2 regions of the Nonomuraea sp. NPDC004702 genome follow, and region 2 is predicted to be linked to the other one. Evidence: riboswitches for the same ligand, from Rfam matches in the RefSeq annotation. Region 2 holds a riboswitch; the other holds the start of a gene.
What was found. A riboswitch is a leader RNA that binds a small molecule or an ion and turns the genes downstream of it on or off. The one in region 2 is predicted to bind S-adenosylmethionine.

Region 1 (9,491 bases), on a different contig from region 2:
AATGCCCGGCCGCTCGTTGCCTGAGCGGCCAGGCACGGCGTTTATGTCACGTCCACGAGACTCCACGGGTCGTCGACATCGAACCACCCCCCTCACCTGCGTACTATCACGCCGCCTGCGACATACCCCCATGATCCGACAAACGCACCTGAAATGCCCGACTTTTTCGGTATTCCCACGTTCACTCAGAGATACGGTCTTTGCCGGGTTCGCTAGCCGGCCAGCAGGCCGCCGAGGAACAGCACCGCGCCGGCGACGATCCAGGCGGCGACCCCCGTCCCCATGAGCCGGCTGAACGTGCGCGGGTCCTGCCGGGACGCCGGCACCAGCCAGGCGGCCAGCGTGGCGCAGGCGGCCGGCACGGCGAACAACCCCGACACCGCGCAGACCACGCCGAGACGCCGGGAGCACGCCGCCGGGGACTCGCCGCCCGCGCAGAACGCCTCCAGCCCCCAACCGGCGAAGACCGACATCCCCCAGAGCGCCGCCAGCAGGAAGCTCGCGACCGTGGGGATCATCGGCGAGAGGATCAGGCGAAGCCGCGCCACCTTCCCTCCGTACCCCGCCGCGCGCCGGTAAATGCTTTGGAGGCGCCGCACGGCCGCCGTTAAACTAGTCGATTCGCTGCCTTGACCACCTCCGTTTTCCAGCATGGGAGGCGCTTTCGCATGCCCACACACCAACTGGCTCCCGACATACCCTCCGACGTGCTCGCCGCCGAGCAGGCCCACCTGGCCGAGTCCAGGGCCGCGCTCAAGGCGATGCGGGCCCACGCCCAGTCGTTGTCGGCCGACGCGGCCGGCGACTGGGTCTCGCAGCAGATCCTCCAGTCGCTGCTGGACCAGCGCGTGGCCGCCCTGGCCGACCATCCGGACACCCCGCTGTTCTTCGGCCGCCTCGACCGCGAGGGCGGCGACGACCTGCCGGGCACCCTCTACGTCGGCCGCCGCCACGTGCACGACGGCACCAGCCGGCCGCTGGTCATCGACTGGCGCGCGCCGGTGTCCCGCGCGTTCTACCAGGCCAGCCCGGCCGACCCGATGGGCGTCGTCCGCCGCCGCCGCTTCGGCTACCACGGCGGCGCGCTGACCGCGTTCGAGGACGAGCCGCTCGGCGAGGGCGGCGAGGTCGGCCCCTCGAAGATCCTCACCGAGGAGATCGAACGCCCGCGCACCGGCCCGATGCGCGACATCGTGGCCACCATCCAGCCCGACCAGGACGAGATCGTCCGCGCGACGCTGGCCCAGACCGTGTGCGTCCAGGGCGCCCCCGGCACCGGGAAGACCGCCGTGGGCCTCCACCGGGCCGCGTACCTGCTGTTCACCCACCGCGAGCGGCTGGCCAGGTCGGGCGTGATGATCGTGGGCCCGAACCGGGCGTTCCTGTCCTACATCTCCTCCGTCCTGCCCGCGCTGGGCGAGGTCAAGGTCGACCAGACCACCGTGGCCGGGCTGCTCGGCGAGCACGCCGCCGAGGAGGACCCGATGGTCTCCGCGGTCAAGGGCGACGCCAGGATGGCCGCGGTGCTCGAACGGGCGCTGTGGATGCACATCGTCAAGCCCGAGGACGGCCTGGTGTTCACGAAGGGCGCCTACCGCTACCGGGTCGCCGACCACGAGGTGCGCGAGATGGTGGCCTCCCTGCGCGGCACCACCCGCTACTCGCCGGGGCGGGCCGCGCTGGCCCAGCGCCTGGCCCACCAGGTGCTCGTACGGATGGAGCAGCGCGGCGAGTCGCCCGACGACCGGGTCCAGGACGCGGTGGCCAGGTCGAGGCCGGTCAAGCAGCTCGTCGACGCGGTGTGGCCGAAACTGACGCCGGAACAGGTTCTGCACCGCCTGTTGTCCGACCCAGAATTCCTCACAAAGGCCGCCAAAACTGATTTGTCGCCTGACGAGCAGGAAATGCTGCTTTGGCGGAAGCCTTATCGGAGCTGGAAGTCCGCCAAATGGTCGGCCGCCGACGCCGCGCTCCTCGACGAGCTGCGCGACCTCATGGAGCGCACCCCGTCCCTCGGCCACCTCGTCGTGGACGAGGCCCAGGACCTGTCCGAGATGCAGCTGCGGGCGCTCGGCCGGCGCTGCCGCAACGGCTCGGCCACCGTGCTCGGCGACCTGGCCCAGGGCACCACGCCGTGGTCCACCACCTCGTGGGAGACCGTGCTGAAGCACCTCGGCCAGGACGAGGGCGAGGTGACCGAGCTGACGCTCGGCTTCCGCGTGCCGCGCGAGGTGCTCGACTACGCGGCCCGTCTGCTGCCCTCGATCGCCCCCGCGCTGGCCGCCCCGCGGTCGCTGCGTCCGGGCGCCGGCTCGCTCACGGTCCGGCCGGGCGGCACGGTCGCCGAGGCCGCCCGGGAGGTCCTGGCCAGGGAGGGCTCGATCGGGGTCATCGTCCCCGACGCGATGGTGGCGGCGGTCTCCGAGTCGCTGTCCGGCCTGCCGCACGCGGTGCTCGACCCCGACGCGACGCAGGAGCACCGCCTGCTCATCGTGCCCGCCACGCTCGCCAAGGGCCTGGAGTACGACCACGTGATCGTCGTGGAGCCGGCCGACATCGTCGAGGCCGAGCCCCGCGGCCTGGCCCGCCTGTACGTGGTCCTGACCCGCGCGGTCACCTCGCTCACGGTGCTGCACGACAGGCCGCTCCCGGCGCAGCTCGGAACCTGACGGAGGGCGGGCACGGCCGCTTCTAGGATGGCCTGAAGGAGCTGTCAACCTAGGAGGATGCCGTGCCCGCACCGCTTCCGCATGAACACCTGCCCCCGGTCCCCGCGCTCGTGGTGGAGAGCGACGACATCCGCGACGGCGAGCGGCTGAACGACCTCCACGTCTTCGACGACTGGGGGATGACCGGCGGGAACGTCTCGCCCCAGCTGCGCTGGTCGGGCGCGCCCGAGGGCACCCGCGGCTACGCCGTCACCTGCCACGACCCCGACGCCCCCACCGGCAGCGGCTTCTGGCACTGGGTGCTGTTCGACCTGCCCGGCGACACCACGGAGCTGCCCAGGGGCGCGGGCACCGGCCCCGACTTCAAGGGCCTGCCCGCCGGCGCGGTCCACGCCCGCAACGACTACGGCACCAAAGACTACGGCGGCGCCGCTCCCCCGCCCGGCGCCCCTCACCGCTACGTCTTCACGGTGCACGCGCTCGGGGTCGACGAGCTGGGCGTCGGCGGCGACGCGAGCCCGGCCGTGGTCGGCTTCAACATCACCGCCAACACGCTGGCCCGCGGCCACATCGTCGCGCACTTCGGCGTCTGAGACCGGCACAACACCGCGGCGAAGGCGCCCCGTTCGCGTTCGGGGCGCCTTCGCCGTGGTGCCGCGTCGGGTTCGTACGCCCGGCGCCACCAGACGGGGTTCAGTCGCCCTGCACCAGCTCGTCCGCGAACGTGAAGTCCCCGGGGGCGTTGGACGACAGGTCCTCGCTCTCGCCGCCCGACTCGCCCGCGAAGGCGTCCGAGACGTCCTCGCGCTCGCCCGACGTGTCCTGACCCTCGTCCGAGACGTCCTCACGCTCGCCGGACATCTCCTGCCCCTCGTCCGAGACGTCCTCGCGCTCGCCGGACATGTCCACGCCCTCGTCCGAGGCGTCGCCGCGCTCGCCGGACCGCTCGTCGGCCTCGTCCGTCGACCGCTCGTCGGCCTGGTCCGACGACCTGTCCTCGGCTTCCTCCGACGACCTGTCCTCACCCTCCTCCGACATCTCCCCGCGCTCGTCCTGCGACGTCCACCTGGACGGCGAGGCGCAGTAGTCGCGGTCGTACAGTTCCAGGTAGCCCGCGCAGTAGGGCACGTCGACGTACTCCAGGGCCTCGTCCAGGTAACCGTGGTCGTCTGCCTGGGCGGGCATCGTCATGGCGGCCGCGGCGGCCAGCATGACGGCTCCGAGCCCGAGAACGCGCGCGGTGCGGGAATTCATGTAACTACTCCTTTGTGCGGTGAATCGTCACTTAGTTTCGTTACTGTCCGTAGTCTATAACTACTAAACGTGACAGGATCGGACACAACAAAAGGCGGCCGGATCCTTGGAGATCCGAACCGCCTTCTGATGCGTCAGCGACCAGGCGAGGCCTAGAAGTCCATGTCGCCGCCGCCGGGCATGCCGGCCGGAGCAGCAGGGGTCTTCTCGGGCTTCTCGGCGATGACGGCCTCGGTGGTGAGGAAGAGCGCCGCGATGGAGGCGGCGTTCTGCAGCGCGGAGCGCGTCACCTTGGCCGGGTCGATGATCCCGGACTCGAACATGTTGACGTACTCGCCGGAAGCGGCGTTGAGGCCCTCGCCCGGGGTCAGGTTGCGCACCTTCTCCACGACGACGCCGCCCTCAAGACCGGCGTTGACCGCGATCTGCTTGAGGGGCTCCTCAAGAGCCTTCTTCACGATCGCCGCGCCGGTGGCCTCGTCGCCGTTGAGCTCGAGCTTGTCGAACGCCTTGGCGCCGGCCTGCAGCAGCGCCACGCCACCGCCGGGGACGATGCCCTCCTCGACGGCCGCCTTGGCGTTGCGCACGGCGTCCTCGATGCGGTGCTTGCGCTCCTTGAGCTCGACCTCGGTCGCCGCGCCGGCCTTGATGACCGCCACGCCACCGGCCAGCTTGGCCAGGCGCTCCTGCAGCTTCTCGCGGTCGTAGTCGGAGTCGGTGCGCTCGATCTCGGCGCGGATCTCGTTGACCCGGCCGGAGATCGCCTCGGCGTCACCGGCGCCGTCGACGATGGTGGTCTCGTCCTTGGTCACCACGACCTTGCGGGCGCGGCCGAGCAGGTCGAGGGTGGCGGTCTCGAGCTTGAGGCCGACCTCCTCGGCGATGACCTGACCACCGGTCAGGATCGCGATGTCGCCCAGCATGGCCTTGCGGCGGTCGCCGAAGCCCGGGGCCTTGACGGCCACGGAGCGGAACAGGCCGCGGATCTTGTTGACCACCAGGGTCGCCAGGGCCTCGCCGTCGACGTCCTCGGCGATGATCAGCAGCGGCTTGCCGGACTGCACGACCTTGTCGAGCAGCGGCAGCAGGTCCTTGTTGGCCGAGACCTTGCTGTTGACGATCAGGATGTACGGGTCTTCGAGAACGGCCTCCATGCGGTCGGAGTCGGTCACGAAGTACATCGACGTCATGCCCTTGTCGAAGCGCATGCCCTCGGTGAGCTCAAGCTCCAGGCCGAAGGTGTTGCTCTCCTCGACGGTGATGACGCCTTCCTTGCCGACCTTGTCCATCGCCTCGGCGATGAGCGAGCCGATCTCGGGGTCGGCGGCGGAGATGGAGGCGGTGGAGGCGATCTGCTCCTTGGTCTCCACGTCCTTGGCCAGCTTGGAGAGCTCCTCGCTGACCCGCTCGACGGCGGCCTCGATGCCCTTCTTCAGGGCCATCGGGTTGGCGCCGGCGGCCACGTTGCGCAGACCTTCGCGCACCAGAGCCTGGGCGAGCACGGTGGCCGTGGTGGTGCCGTCGCCGGCGACGTCGTCAGTCTTCTTGGCGACTTCCTTGACCAGCTCGGCGCCGATCTTCTCCCACGGGTCCTCGAGCTCGATCTCCTTGGCGATGGAGACGCCGTCGTTGGTGATCGTGGGAGCGCCCCACTTCTTCTCCAGCACGACGTTGCGCCCCTTGGGGCCCAAGGTCACCTTGACGGCGTCGGCGAGCTGGTTCATACCGCGCTCGAGACCGCGCCGGGCGTCCTCGTCAAACGCGATCATCTTGGCTGCCATAAGGCTAGACCTCCCAGATGCAGGGTGGCGTGTCCTGGACCGAGCCGACGCCCGCGACGGCATAGGCCTGCATCTCCGTTCGGCAGACCCCATCGTCTCGATCCGAGTTGTTGGCACTCTGCCACACAGAGTGCCAACGAACTGTTTAGCACTCTACCCTGCCGAGTGCAAGCCACGGGCACCCCACCCCAGCTCATCGGGCAGGTCATCGGGTGCGCCGGTTCGCACGGCGAGCCGCCCCTGAGGCGCGGCCCGCCGTGCGAAGCCGACGGAGGAAACAGTGGCGAGCCCGTACGGACTGCGCTGCCGCACGTCCCGCCTTGGTGCATACCAGCGAGGGTGAATCAGACCGTGCGGACGGACTCCGCCTGCGGCCCCTTCTGGCCCTGCGTGATCTCGAACTCGACGCGCTGTCCCTGTTCGAGAGAGCGGTACCCGTCCATCATGATCGCTGAGTAATGGACGAATACATCCTTACCACCGTCTACCGCGATGAAGCCGTAGCCCTTGTCCGCGTTGAACCACTTGACGGTGCCCTGCGCCACTTCCGACTCCTCTTACTGGGCTCGCAGATCTCGCCCATTCCTTCGCGAGACCCGTAATCGCATGACTTTTGGGAAAATCAGCCAGACGATCGCCCTCGACCATACCTGTGGCACGGGGTTTGGCAACAGAGTCAACCGACAAAACGCTAATTTCATCGAAGGCTGAGTCGTTCGAGGTTGAATTTGGTTCTAAAACAAGAAGGCGCCCACAAGGGGCGCCTTCAAGAGTCGGTGGTCCGGCGGTCAGCCGCCCGCGACGGCGGGGATGATGGAGATCTGAGTGCCTTCAGGGGCGGGAGTGTCCAGGCCCTCGGCGAAACGGACATCCTCATCACCAACGTATACGTTGACAAAACGACGAATCTTGCCCGATTCATCCAGAATTCTCGCGCCGATCCCCGGGTAGTCGGAGTCAAGCTTGGCGAGAACGTCACGAAGAGTCGCCCCTTCGCCACTCACTTCGGCGTTACCCCCGGTGTAAGTGCGCAGAATGGTGGGAATCCGCACAGAAACGCTCATGGTTTTTGTTGCCTTTCCTGGATTGTCAGACAGTCGCGCGGAACGCGTCGAGAGAGGGCCGGATCACGGCGGTGGGCCGCGCGTCGTCGCTGATCGCGTCGAGCGTCTTCAGGCCGTCGCCGGTGTTCAGGACCACCGTCTCGGCCTCGGGGTCGAGCCTGCCCGTCTCGACGAGCTTCTTCAGCACGCCCACCGTGACGCCGCCCGCGGTCTCGGCGAAGATGCCCTCGGTGGAGGCCAGGAGCTTGATGGCGGCGACGATCTCGGGGTCGGTGACGTCCTCGACGCCCCCGCCCGTGCGCCGGGCGATGTCCAGCACGTACGGCCCGTCGGCGGGGTTGCCGATGGCCAGCGACTTGGCGATCGTGTCCGGCTTGACCGGCTGGACGACGTCGTGCCCCGCCTTGTACGCCGTCGAGACCGGCGAGCACCCGGCCGCCTGGGCCCCGAACACCTTGTAGGGGGTGTCCTCGACCAGCCCGAGCGCGATCAGCTCCTTGAACCCCTTGTCGATCTTCGTGAGCTGGGAACCGGAGGCGATGGGGATGACGATCTGCTCCGGCAGCCGCCAGCCGAGCTGCTCGGCGATCTCGTACGCGAGCGTCTTGGACCCCTCGGCGTAGTAGGGCCGCAGGTTGACGTTGACGAACCCCCACCGCTCGCCCAGCGGGTCGCCGATCAGCTCCGAACAGAACCGGTTGACCTCGTCGTACGTGCCGTCGATGCCGATCAGCCGGCCGCCGAACACCCGGGCCATGGCGATCTTGGCCGCTTCGAGGTCGGCCGGGATGAACACGCACGCGTCGAGGCCGGCCCGCGCGGCGGCGGCGGTGACCGCGCCGGCGAGGTTGCCCGTGGAGGAGCAGGAGAGCGTGTGGAAGCCGAAGTTCCTGGCCGCCTCGACGGCGATGGCGACCACCCGGTCCTTGAAGGAGTGGGTGGGGTTGCCCGAGTCGTCCTTCACGTGCAGGGACCGGATGCCGAGCGCCTTGCCGAGGTTGCCGGCCTTGACCAGCTTCGTCCAGCCCGGGTTCATGTTGGGCTTGCTCGCCACGTCGGCGGGGACCGGGAGCAGGGAGCGGTAGCGCCAGATGTTGGCGGGGCCGGACTCGATGTCCGCGCGGGTCACCTGGCCGAAGGAGTAGGCCGCTTCGAGCGGCCCGAAACACTCCAGGCAGGCGAAGCTGGGACCCAGGGGGTAGCGCGTGCCGCACTCGCGGCAGGACAGAGCGACGGCAGGACCAAAGTCGAGCGACATGAAGCGAGGCCTTCCCTCATCTTCGCCCGCGGCCACCTTGACCGCGAACCGGAATTGGCACCTTGTCCCGGTCGGCCTCGCCAGGTCGCGAGCACAAGCCGGGAGGGTTGCCGGGGCTTCGCAGGGCCGGTCCCTCCACCCCTCTGGATGAGCAATATTCAGTTGTCGAAAAGGACTCTACCTTCTCAAGTGGCGGAAACGACCACCCGTCTCACCATGCGAGAGGACGCGTCTCACCGATAGTCCTCCCCGAGGACTCCCTGCACGTACTTGCGGGCCTGGTGGATGCGGGACTTGGCGGTGCCGAGCGGGATGTTGAGCTGCTCGGCCACCTCGTTGTAGTCGAGCTGGACGATGTCGCGCAGCACCAGCGCCTGGGCCAGGTCGGGCTTGTCGGCCTCCAGCGCCTCCATCGCGTCGAGCAGGTCGAGCCGCGAGCCGGCGATCACGCTGACCCGCCGCGCGTCCGGCTTCTGCATCGGCAGCTCCTCCGACGTCTGCTCGGCGGCCCTGCGCTTCAGCGAGCGGTACGTGGTGCGCGCGCAGTTGGCGGTCACGATGTGCAGCCAGGTGCTGAACCTGGCCCGCCCCTCGAACCGGCCGATGTTGCGCGCCACGGCCAGCAGAGTGTCCTGCGAGGCTTCTTCCGCGTCCTGGTGATAGGGCAGGATCCGGGCGCAGTGGCGCATCACGTCAGGCTCGATCCTGGCCAGGAGCTCGCCGAGCGCGCGATGGTCTCCGGCCGCGGCCGAGCGGGCGAGTTCCTCGGTTAGCTCATCTAGCGCCATAGCTGGGATCCTATGGGCGAAGGGAGCCCAAATGAACAGCGTTCTCGTGGCGTCCAACCGCGGGCCGGTCTCCTTCACCGTCGACGACGACGGTGAGCTGACCATGAAACGCGGTGGTGGCGGCCTTGTCTCGGGCCTGTCGGGGGTGGCCAAGGAGCACGGCGTGCTGTGGGTGTGCGCCGCGCTGTCCGACGGCGACCGCAGCGCCGTGCGCCTGGCCCCGGGGGGCCGGCTCGACCGCGGCGGCTACGACACGGGCGCCCTGCGGATGCTCGACATCCCCGCGGCCACCTTCCACCGCGCCTACAACGCGGTGGCCAACTCGACCCTGTGGTTCGTCAACCACCTGCTGTACGACATCCCCAACTCCCCCAGTTTCGGCACCAAGTTCCGGCGCGAGTGGGAGTCCTACCGCGACTACAACGGCGCGTTCGCGCTGGCGCTGGCCGAAGAGGCCGGGCACGGCGCGCGCGTGATGGTCCAGGACTACCACCTGACGCTCACCCCGGCGATGCTCCGCGCCGAGCGGCCCGACCTGCGCATCGCCCACTTCAGCCACACGCCGTGGGCGCCTCCCGAGTACTTCTCCCTGCTGCCCGACGCGGTGACCAGGGAGGTGCTCGACGGCATCCTGGGGGCCGACCACGCGGGCTTCCTCACCGCCCGGTGGGCGGCGG
Region 2 (9,491 bases):
CCCTCGGGCCACTTCCGCACCTCGGTCGGGGCCTCGGCCGTGTTCGCCGAGGCGGTCCTGGCCCTGCTGGCGGAGGTCGACTGCGACCTCGGCTCCCCCGAGTGGCTCGACCTGGTCGACATCGGCTCCGGCGAGGGCGTGCTGGTCCGCCGCGTCCTCGACCTGGCCGAGCCCGCTCTGCGCGACCGGCTCCGGGTCACGTGCGTCGACCTGTCACCCAGGCCGCCGGGCCTGCCCGACGAGATCGAGTGGCGCCGCTGCCTGCCGTCCAGCATCACCGGGCTGGCCGTCGCCAACGAGTGGCTCGACAACATCCCGCTCGACGTGGCCGAGCAGACCTCCGGCGGCCCGCGTCTGGTCATGGTCAACACCCGCACCGGGGAGGAGCGCCTCGGCGGCCCGCTGCGGCCCGCCGACCGCGAATGGCTCGACCGCTGGTGGCCGCTGCCGCACGTGGGCACCCGAGCCGAGATCGGCCGTCCCCGTGACGACGCCTGGGCCTCCGTTCTGGTACGCCTCGCCCGCGGCCGGGCGATAGCCGTGGATTATGCACACCCTGTGGATAACCGACCGCTCTGTGGCACGCTGACCGGTTACCGCGACGGCGCCGTCGTCACGCCCATCCCCGACGGGACCTGCGACATCACCGCCCACGTCGCGCTCGACGCGTGCGCCGAGGCCGGGCGGCGGGCCGGCGCGATATCCACAACCTTGTCCACACAGCGCGACATGTTGCGGGCGCTGGGCCTCACCGGCGCCCGGCCGCCGGTCGACCTCGCCCGCACCGATCCGCGCGGCTACGTGCGCGCGTTGGCGCGGGCGTCGGAGGAGGGCGAGCTGATCGATCCGGCCGGGCTCGGCGGGTTCGGCTGGCTCAGCCAGAGCCGGTGACGTCGAGGTCGAGCGAGCGCAGCCCGCGGATGACGAAGCCCGGCTTGTAGACCGGCTCCGTGCGCAGCTCGATGGTCCCGACCCGGTCCAGCAGCGCGGTGAACGACTCCGTCAGCTCGATCCTGGCCAGCGGCGCGCCCAGGCAGAAGTGGATGCCGGCGCCGAAGGAGATGTGCGGGTTGTCCGGACGGCCCAGGTCGAGCCGGTCCGGGTCCTCGAACACCTCGGGGTCCCTGTTGGCCGAGCCGAACAGGCAGGCGACCTCCGAGCCGCGCGGGATCCGCACGCCGTGCACCTCGATGTCCTCCAGCACCCAGCGCTCGAAGAGCTGGAGCGGGGTGTCGTAGCGCAGCAGCTCCTCGATGGCGGTCGGCAGCAGCGAACGGTCGGCGCGCAGCCGGGCCAGCTCGCCCGGGTTCTTCAGCAGGGCCCGCCAGCCGTTGCCGGTGACGTTGACCGTGGCCTCGTGGCCCGCGTTGAGCAGCAGCACGCAGGTGCCGGCCAGCTCGTCGAGGGTCAGCTCGGGGATCGCGGCCAGGGCGCTGACCAGGTCCTCGCCGGGGTTGGCGAGCCGGTCGCGGGCCAGGTCCTTGAGGTAGGACTCGAACTCCTCGGCCGCGCGCACCGCCTGGTGCTGGGTCTCCAGGCTGGGGTTGAGCTCGTACATCCCGCACATGTCGGCCGACCACGGGCGCAGCAGGTGGCGGTCCTGCTCGGGGACGCCGAGCATCTCGGCGATGACGGTGACCGGCAGCGGCTCGGCGACCTCGGCGATCAGGTCGCCGCCGCCCTTCTCGACGTAGGCGTCGATCAGGCTCTCGGCGATGGCCCGGACGCGCGGGCGCAGCGACTCGACCATGCGCGGCGTGAACGCCTTGGACACCAGCCGGCGCAGCCTCGTGTGGTCCGGCGGCTCGACCTCCAGCATGCCGTTCCTACTGACCCGCCAGAAGGCTTCCTGGAACTCCGGCGCGGGCTGCCGGCCGAACTCCTCGTGCGTGGCGACGTGGGTGTAGTCGCGGCCCAGCCGCCGGTCCCTGAGCAGCGCGTTCACGTCCGCGTGCCGGGAGATCAGCCACTGGTTGGACGGCTCGAAGTAGCGGACGGGCGCCTCGCGCCTCAGCTCGTCGTACGCCGGATAAGGGTCGACGACGAAATCTGGATTCCAGGGATCAAAGCGCACGATTTCATCTTATGAGACGGGTTGACCTGCTGAGCTTGCGAATCATGCCCGGGTGTCGGTTATAGTGCCGTCGTAGGTCATGAGTGCCAGCGACAAGCCCCGGCTAGCTGGCCGGCAACCCTCGCGTCCGCGGCGGGGTGCCCCGGGTGAAGACCTGGTCCGTCACGAGGTGTGGCGGGCAAGCGCGGGCTCCGTGGCTGCTCCCAGGGGTCCGACCGACCCGTGAGGAGCTGTGCCGTGTCCACGCTGACGATCTTCAACTCCGTTCCCGCCCAGGCCGCCGCCGAGGCCCCCGCCCCTGCCGCCGCCTCCGGACGGTCGATCCCCGCCGTGCTCGGCGCCGACCTCGAAGTGCCGGTCAAGGGCGGCCGGCTGGTGAGCTACGCCAACCTCGACTACGCGGCCAGCGCCCCCTGTCTTGAGCCGGTCAGCGCCGCCGTCGCCGCCGCGCTCCCGGCCTACTCCAGCGTCCACCGCGGCGCGGGCTACGCCTCCCAGCTCACCACCGCCCGCTACGAGCAGGCCCGCCACACGGTCCGGGCCTTCGTCGGCGCCCGCCCGGACGACGCCGTCATCTTCACCCGCAACACCACCGACGCCACCAACCTGCTGGCCGGCTGCCTGCCCGAGGGCACGACCGTCGTCGTCTTCGACTCCGAGCACCACGCCTCGCTGCTGCCCTGGGAGCGGTCCGTGCGCCTGGCGCCGCCCGCCTTCCCCGGCGAGGCCGTCCGCGCCGCCGACGAGGCGCTGGCCGGGATCGAGGGGCCCAAGCTGCTCGTGGTCACCGCCGCCTCCAACGTCACCGGCGAGCTGTGGCCCATCGCCGCCCTCGCCCACATCGCCCACCGGCACGACGCCCGGATCCTGGTGGACGCCGCCCAGCTCGTCCCGCACCGCAGGCTCAACCTGACCGCGCTCGACCTGGACTACGTGGCCTTCTCCGGCCACAAGCTGTACGCGCCCTTCGGCGCCGGCGTGCTGGTCGGACGCCGTGACTGGCTGGCGGCGGGCGAGCCGTACCTGAAGGGCGGCGGCGCGGTGCGCTCGGTCGGCGAGACCACCGAGTGGCACGACGACCCCGAGCCCCGCCACGAGGCCGGCACCCCCAACGTGCTCGGCGCCATCGCCCTGGCCGCCGCCTGCGACGCGCTCACCGCCACGGGGTGGACGGAGCTGGTGCGCGAGGAGGAGCGCCTGATCGCCCGGCTGCGTACCGGTCTGGCCTCGATCGACGGGGTGCGCGAGCTGTCGTTGTGGGGCGAGGACCACCCGCGGGTGGGGATCGTGTCGTTCGTCGTGGACGGCTACTCGGCCCGCGAGGTGGCCGAGGCGCTGTCCGGCGAGTACGGCATCGGCGTGCGGGACGGCAAGTTCTGCGCGCACCCGTTCGTCCGCCACCTGCTGGGGACCTCGGACGGCGGCTGCGAGGACGGCACCGCCTCGGCGGTACGCGCCTCCATCGGCATCGGCAGCACGCAGGAGCACGTCGACCGCCTGATCGAGGCCCTGCGCGACCTGGTCAGCCGCTGACGCTCAGCGGTTGGGCGGCTTCTGCTGGTGCGGCTCGTCGGACACCAGGGCGTCGATGTCCCGCATGTCCTCGTCGTTGAGGTGCCCGGGGCGCGGCGCGTTGGGCTGCCGCGGCACGTTGGGCTGCTCGGCCTCGCCCTCGGGCCGGGCCGGTGTCGTCGGGCCGCCCTCGGGCCCGACCTGCGCGGCCGGCCCCTCGGTGACGACCGTCGTCGGCTCGGCGCGCCGGGCCGGCCGGTGCGCGGCGAGGTCGTCCTCGGCGATCTGGCGTTCCCTGCGGCGGCGGTACGTCGAGTGGAAGATGCCGTCGAGCCCGATGCGGCCGCCACCCAGCGCGGCGAGCATCAAGGACAGCGCACCCAGCGCGCCCGGCAGTTCCCATCCCCCGCCCTGCGACAACACCCCGTGGCCCGCGTGCACGAAGACGATCGCGCCGATCATGTCGATGAGCAGCAGCAACGCCACCGGCCGGACCAGCAGGCCGAGGATCAGCAGGGCGCCGCCGACCAGCTCGACGATGGCGGCGAATCCGGCCGACAACTCGGGCATGGGCACGCCCATCTCCCGGAACTGCCCCGCCGCGGCACCGAGCCCGCCCTGCCACTTCTGCCAGCCGTGCGCCACGAAGATCACCCCGAGTACCACCCGGGAGATCAGGGCCGCCACATCAAACAGGACTCTCTTCACAGTGCTTTCTCCCCCCGTTCCCGGTATTGATCCCCATGTCTGGCTTCGGGATGCGTTGCCATACGATTCCTTGACCATCCCCCACGCTGGATCACCCCGTGGGACGGTGGCAGCATGGGCCCTATGACGGAACGCGTGGTCGGGATCGGCGCCGGTGCGAAGGAGCTGGCGACCGAGGACATGATCCTCAACATCGGCCCCCAGCATCCCTCCACGCACGGCGTGCTCAGGCTCCGGCTCACCCTCGACGGCGAGCGCATCGAGGCGGCCGAGCCGATCATCGGCTACATGCACAGGGGCGCGGAGAAGCTGTTCGAGGTCCGCGACTACCGCCAGATCATCATGCTCGCCAACCGGCACGACTGGCTGTCGGGGTTCGCCAACGAACTGGGCGTCGTGCTGGCCGCCGAACGGCTGCTCGGCATGGAGACGCCGGTCAGGGCCGTATGGGCGCGCACGCTGCTGGCCGAGCTCAACCGGGTGCTCAACCACCTGATGTTCCTCGGCTCCTACCCCCTCGAACTGGGCGCGATCACCCCCGTCTTCTACGCCTTCGACGAGCGCGAACGCATCCAGGCCGTCATGGAGGAGATCTCCGGCGGGCGCATGCACTACATGTTCAACCGGGTCGGCGGCCTCAAGGAGGACCTGCCGCTCGGCTGGCTCGACCGGGTCGCCGCGGCCGTCGCCGAGACCCGCCGCCGGGTGCCCGACATCGAGGGCCTCATCCTGAACAACGAGATCTTCCTCGCCCGTACCAAGGGCGTCGGCGTGCTGACCCGCGAGCAGATCCTCCAGTACGGCGTCAGCGGCCCCATCGCGCGCGCCTCCGGCGTGGACCTCGACCTGCGGCGCGACGACCCGTACCTGGCCTACGGGGAGCTGCCGGTCACGGTCGTCACCCGGCGCGACGGCGACTGCCATGCCCGGTTCGAGGTGCTGTTCGAGCAGCTCAAGGTCTCCCTCGACCTGGCCGACGCGTGCGTCGCCCGGCTGCGCGAGCTGCCGCCCGGGCCCGTCAACCAGCGCCTGCCGAAGGTGCTCAAGGTGCCCGAGGGCCACACGTACGCGTGGACCGAGAACCCGCTCGGCATCAACGGCTACTACCTGGTCTCCAAGGGCGACAAGACGCCGTGGCGGCTCAAGCTGCGCTCGGCGTCGTTCGGCAACGTCCAGGCGCTGCGCGAGCTGCTGCCCGGGAACCTGGTGGCCGACATGATCGCCATTCTGGGCTCGATGTTCTTCGTCGTGGGTGACATCGACAAGTGAGCACTCCCGAACGCGACAAGTACGTCGACTGGCTGCGCGCCCTCAGCCTCATCGTCGTGGTGGTCTGGCACTGGGCGTTCACGATCCTGGAGTGGAAGCCCAGCGGGCCCGAGCCCACCAGCCCGCTCGGCTTCACCTCCGGGTTGTGGATCCTGACCTGGCTGCTCCAGGTGCTGCCGCTGTTCTTCTACGTCGGCGGCCACGTGCACCTGCTGTCCTGGAACCGGGCCCAGGCGCGCGGCGTCGGCATCGGGGCGTTCGTCTGGCGGCGCATCCGCGCGCTGTCCCTGCCCGCGCTGTTCCTGTGCGGCGTGTGGATCTCCGTCGGGGCGATCGTCACCTGGGCGTTCCACGTGGAGTGGATGTGGCGGGTGGTGCTGCTCGTGCTCAGCCCGCTGTGGTTCCTCGGCGTCTACCTGGTGCTGATCGCGCTGCTGCCGGTGGCCCTGTGGCTGCACAGGCGCTACGACGTGCTGGCCCTCATCTGGCTCGGCGGCTCGGCCCTGGTCGTCGACGTCGTCCGCTTCCGCTACGGCTTCGAGTGGGCCGGCTGGCTCAACATGATCATCGTCTGGGGACTGGCCCACCAGGCGGGCTTCTTCTACGACCGGATCGTCGTCCTGCCCCGGCGGTACGACGTCGGCATCCTGTGGACCGGCCTGTTCGCGCTGATCGGCCTGGTCTACTCGGGCATCTACCCGGGCTCGATGGTGGGCGTGCCGGGCGACAAGTGGTCGAACATGGCGCCGCCCACGTTCGTCATCGTCGCCCTGCTGATCTTCCAGATCGGCCTGGTGGAGGTGCTGCGCCCGGCCATGGAACGCGTGCTCGAACGCCCCCGCTGGGCCCGCGCCAACTCCTTCATCAACCGCTACGCCCTGCCGCTGTTCCTGTTCCACACGACCGGCATGGCGATCGCCTTAGGGCTGTCGTGGTGGTTGTTCGGCAACCTCGGCACGAAGATCCCGCCCGACCTGAAGTGGTGGCTGGAGCGGCCGATCGCCATCGTCGGGCCGCTGATCTGCACGCTGCCGGTCATCTACCTCTTCGGCCGCCGCCGCTAGTCGGGTTTGCGCTCGTCGGAGTCCTTCGGGATCCGGCAGCAGTGTTCCAGGTACAGGGCCGCGCAGACGAGCACCACGCAGGCCACGAACGACCCGGCCGCCACGAAGAACTCCGAGCGCGGCGTCTCCCGGTCGAAGAGCTCCAGCGTGTACGCGGCGAACCCGGCGAACAACCCCGCGAACACCGCCCCCGCGTACGCCGACGCCTTGGCCAGCGCCGCCAGCCGGGCCACCGCCAGCGGCTCGACCGGCTTGGTGTCGGGCTTCCTGGCGATCCTGGCCTTGGTCACCCATCCGCTGTACCCCTCGCCGAGGGCGAGCAGCAACACGGTCGGGATGGCCGTCCAGGGCAGCAGGAACGCGCCGTAGAAGTGCCGGACCGCCGCCCAGAAGATCAGGGCGACGACGACGAGGAGAGCGACCAGGTGGCCGGGATGCGTCGGCTTCAATCGGGCCTCTGCAGCTTCAGGTCGTCACGCAGGCGCACGCCGTGCCGGTCGAGCTCGGCCAGCAGGTCGGCCACCCGGCCCCGGCCCGGCACCGTGGCCTCGGGGTCGATCACCGACCACGGCACCAGCACGAACGCCCGCTCGTGGGCCCGGGGATGCGGCAACGTCAGCTCGGGGTCGTCGGACACGGTCTCGCCCACGACGATCAGGTCGACGTCGAGCGTACGCGGCCCCCACCGCTCCGCACGCACCCGGCCGAACGCGTTCTCCACGCCCAGCGCCCGCTCCAGCAACGTGCGCGGCGGCAGCGCGGTCTCGGCGACGACGACCGCGTTGAGGTACGGCTCCTGGCCTCCCGGCCCCCCGACCGGGTCGGTCTCGTAGACCGGGGACACCTTGACGAACTCCAGGCCAGGGGCGTCGAACAACGTGTCGATGGCTCCCTGCAACGTCTGGAACCGCTCCCCCAGGTTGCTGCCGAGAGCGAGGACGGCCTTCATGCGCGGCTCCGCTCGATCGTCACGATCACATCGTCGAACGGCAGCGGGATCGGCGCCGCCGGTTTGTGCACACTCACCTCGACCTTGTGCACCAGCTCGCTCGCCAGGCAGACGTCGGCCAGCCGCTGGGCCAGCGTCTCGATCAGCTCGACCGGCTCGCCCCCGACCACCTCGACCAGCGCCTGGGCCAGCTCGCCGTAGTGGACGGTCTTGGTGAGGTCGTCGCCGGCCGCCGCCGGGGCGGTGTCGAGGAACAACGTCGCGTCGATCACGAACTCCTGGCCGAGCTCCCGCTCGGCGGGCAGCACGCCGTGCCTGCCCCTGGCCCGCAGGCCCTTGAGAGCGATGCGGTCAGACCTCAAGCTCGCCCTCCTCGTCCTCGTCGTCGTCTCCCTGGAGCACCGGGGAGCCGTGGTGCATCCACAACCGCCAGCCCTGCGCGGTGCGGATGTAGACGTTGCTCGCCACCACCTTGCCCGCGGCGAAGCTGGACTCACCCTCCTCGCCCGCCGTCAGGATGTTCTCCACGCAGGTGAGCACGGCCACGTCGCCCAGCACGGTGGTGTTGACGTCGGTCAGCACGAACTGGATGTAGGTGGTGTTGGCCATGATCAGCGCCCACGACCGCAGCACCTCCGACCGGCCGGTCAGCAACGTCCAGCCCGGATGGACGCAGCTCACCTGGTCGTCGGCGGTGTCCTCGGCCCAGATCTCGGTCATCTTGTCGAGATCGGCGCTCTCGATCGCGGTGTAGAACTCCTCGTTGACCGTCTCGATCGCGGCAGTGTCGACGCTCATGTGCCTGCTCCGGCTCTCTTCCATGCGGCCGCCACGCGCACGGCATCGGCATTGGGACCTACCTCGTGCACGCGCACGCACCAGGCCCCCGCCTGAGCCGCCAGCGCGGTGACCGCCAGCGTTGCGTCGTCGCTCCTGCTGAACGGGCGGGGCGCGCCGTCGGGGCCGGCCAGCAGCCGCCCGAGGAACCGCTTGCGCGAGGCCCCGATCAGCAGCGGGAACCCCAGCTCGGCGAGCTGCGGGATGCCGGCCAGCAACGCCCAGTTGTGCTCGGCGTTCTTGGCGAAGCCGAGGCCGGGGTCGAGCACGATCTGCTCGGGGGACACCCCCTCGGCCAGCACGAGATCGACCCGCTTGCTGAGCTCCTCGCGCACCTCTGTCACGACGTCGGCGTAGACGGCGCGGCTGTCCATGTCATGGCTGTGGCCGCGCCAGTGCATCACCACGTAGGGCGCTCCCGTCGCGGCGACCACGCGCGGCATCTCGGGGTCGGCCAGGCCGCCGCTGACGTCGTTGACGAGCCTGGCGCCCGCCTCGACCGCGGCCCTGGCGACCTCGGCTCGCATCGTGTCGACGCTGACGGCCACGCCCTCGGCGTCGAGCGCCCGGATCACCGGGACGACCCTGGCCAGCTCCTCCTCCAGCGACACCCGCGCGGCGCCGGGACGGGTGGACTCACCGCCCACGTCGACGATGTCGGCGCCCTCCCGCACCAGGTCGAGCCCATGCCGGACGGCGGCCTCCTCGTCGAACCACAGGCCGCCGTCGGAGAAGGAGTCGGGGGTCACGTTGACCACGCCCATGACGAGGCACCGCTCCGTGCCGCCCGGCACGTTGATGGGCACGCTAGTCATGGGGCAAGCCTAGGCGTTCCCCCACACCTGCCGACATCTCGGGTCCCCAGTTGTGGATAACGATCGTCACCTGCCGAGAATCAGCGCCATGGCCTCGGAGCGGGTCTTGTCGCTGGTACGGAAGTCGCCGCGGACCGCCGACGTGACCGTCTTGGCCCCCGGCTTGCGCACGCCGCGCATGGTCATGCACAGGTGTTCGGCCTCGACCACCACGATGACCCCGCGCGGCTCCAGCACCCGCATGAGGGCGTCGGCGATCTGCG

Region 1: it holds a riboswitch for S-adenosylmethionine, as region 2 does, so the genes downstream of both, thrC (threonine synthase) here and ACWEJ6_RS15005 (aminotransferase class V-fold PLP-dependent enzyme) in region 2, are expected to answer to the same signal.

What each region holds. Positions count from the first base shown of each region.
Region 1 is NZ_JBSGCE010000033.1:78,074-87,564, forward strand. It holds gene ACWEJ6_RS33350 (hypothetical protein) at 213-518, opposite strand; gene ACWEJ6_RS33355 (HelD family protein) at 669-2,669, shown strand; gene ACWEJ6_RS33360 (YbhB/YbcL family Raf kinase inhibitor-like protein) at 2,732-3,262, shown strand; gene ACWEJ6_RS33365 (hypothetical protein) at 3,363-3,923, opposite strand; gene groL (chaperonin GroEL) at 4,076-5,704, opposite strand; gene ACWEJ6_RS33375 (cold-shock protein) at 6,049-6,249, opposite strand; gene ACWEJ6_RS33380 (MoaD/ThiS family protein) at 6,493-6,768, opposite strand; gene thrC (threonine synthase) at 6,794-8,026, opposite strand; SAM riboswitch class I at 8,040-8,180, opposite strand; gene ACWEJ6_RS33390 (RNA polymerase sigma factor) at 8,260-8,814, opposite strand; gene ACWEJ6_RS33395 (alpha,alpha-trehalose-phosphate synthase (UDP-forming)) at 8,846-9,491, shown strand, end outside.
Region 2 is NZ_JBSGCE010000009.1:213,482-222,972, reverse strand. It holds gene ACWEJ6_RS15015 (SAM-dependent methyltransferase) at 1-891, shown strand, start outside; gene ACWEJ6_RS15010 (cytochrome P450) at 875-2,074, opposite strand; SAM riboswitch class IV at 2,150-2,265, shown strand; gene ACWEJ6_RS15005 (aminotransferase class V-fold PLP-dependent enzyme) at 2,312-3,607, shown strand; gene ACWEJ6_RS15000 (DoxX family protein) at 3,611-4,294, opposite strand; gene ACWEJ6_RS14995 (NADH-quinone oxidoreductase subunit D) at 4,418-5,563, shown strand; gene ACWEJ6_RS14990 (acyltransferase family protein) at 5,560-6,627, shown strand; gene ACWEJ6_RS14985 (DUF3180 domain-containing protein) at 6,624-7,076, opposite strand; gene folK (2-amino-4-hydroxy-6-hydroxymethyldihydropteridine diphosphokinase) at 7,073-7,576, opposite strand; gene folB (dihydroneopterin aldolase) at 7,573-7,938, opposite strand; gene ACWEJ6_RS14970 (nuclear transport factor 2 family protein) at 7,928-8,374, opposite strand; gene folP (dihydropteroate synthase) at 8,371-9,228, opposite strand; gene folE (GTP cyclohydrolase I FolE) at 9,295-9,491, opposite strand, start outside.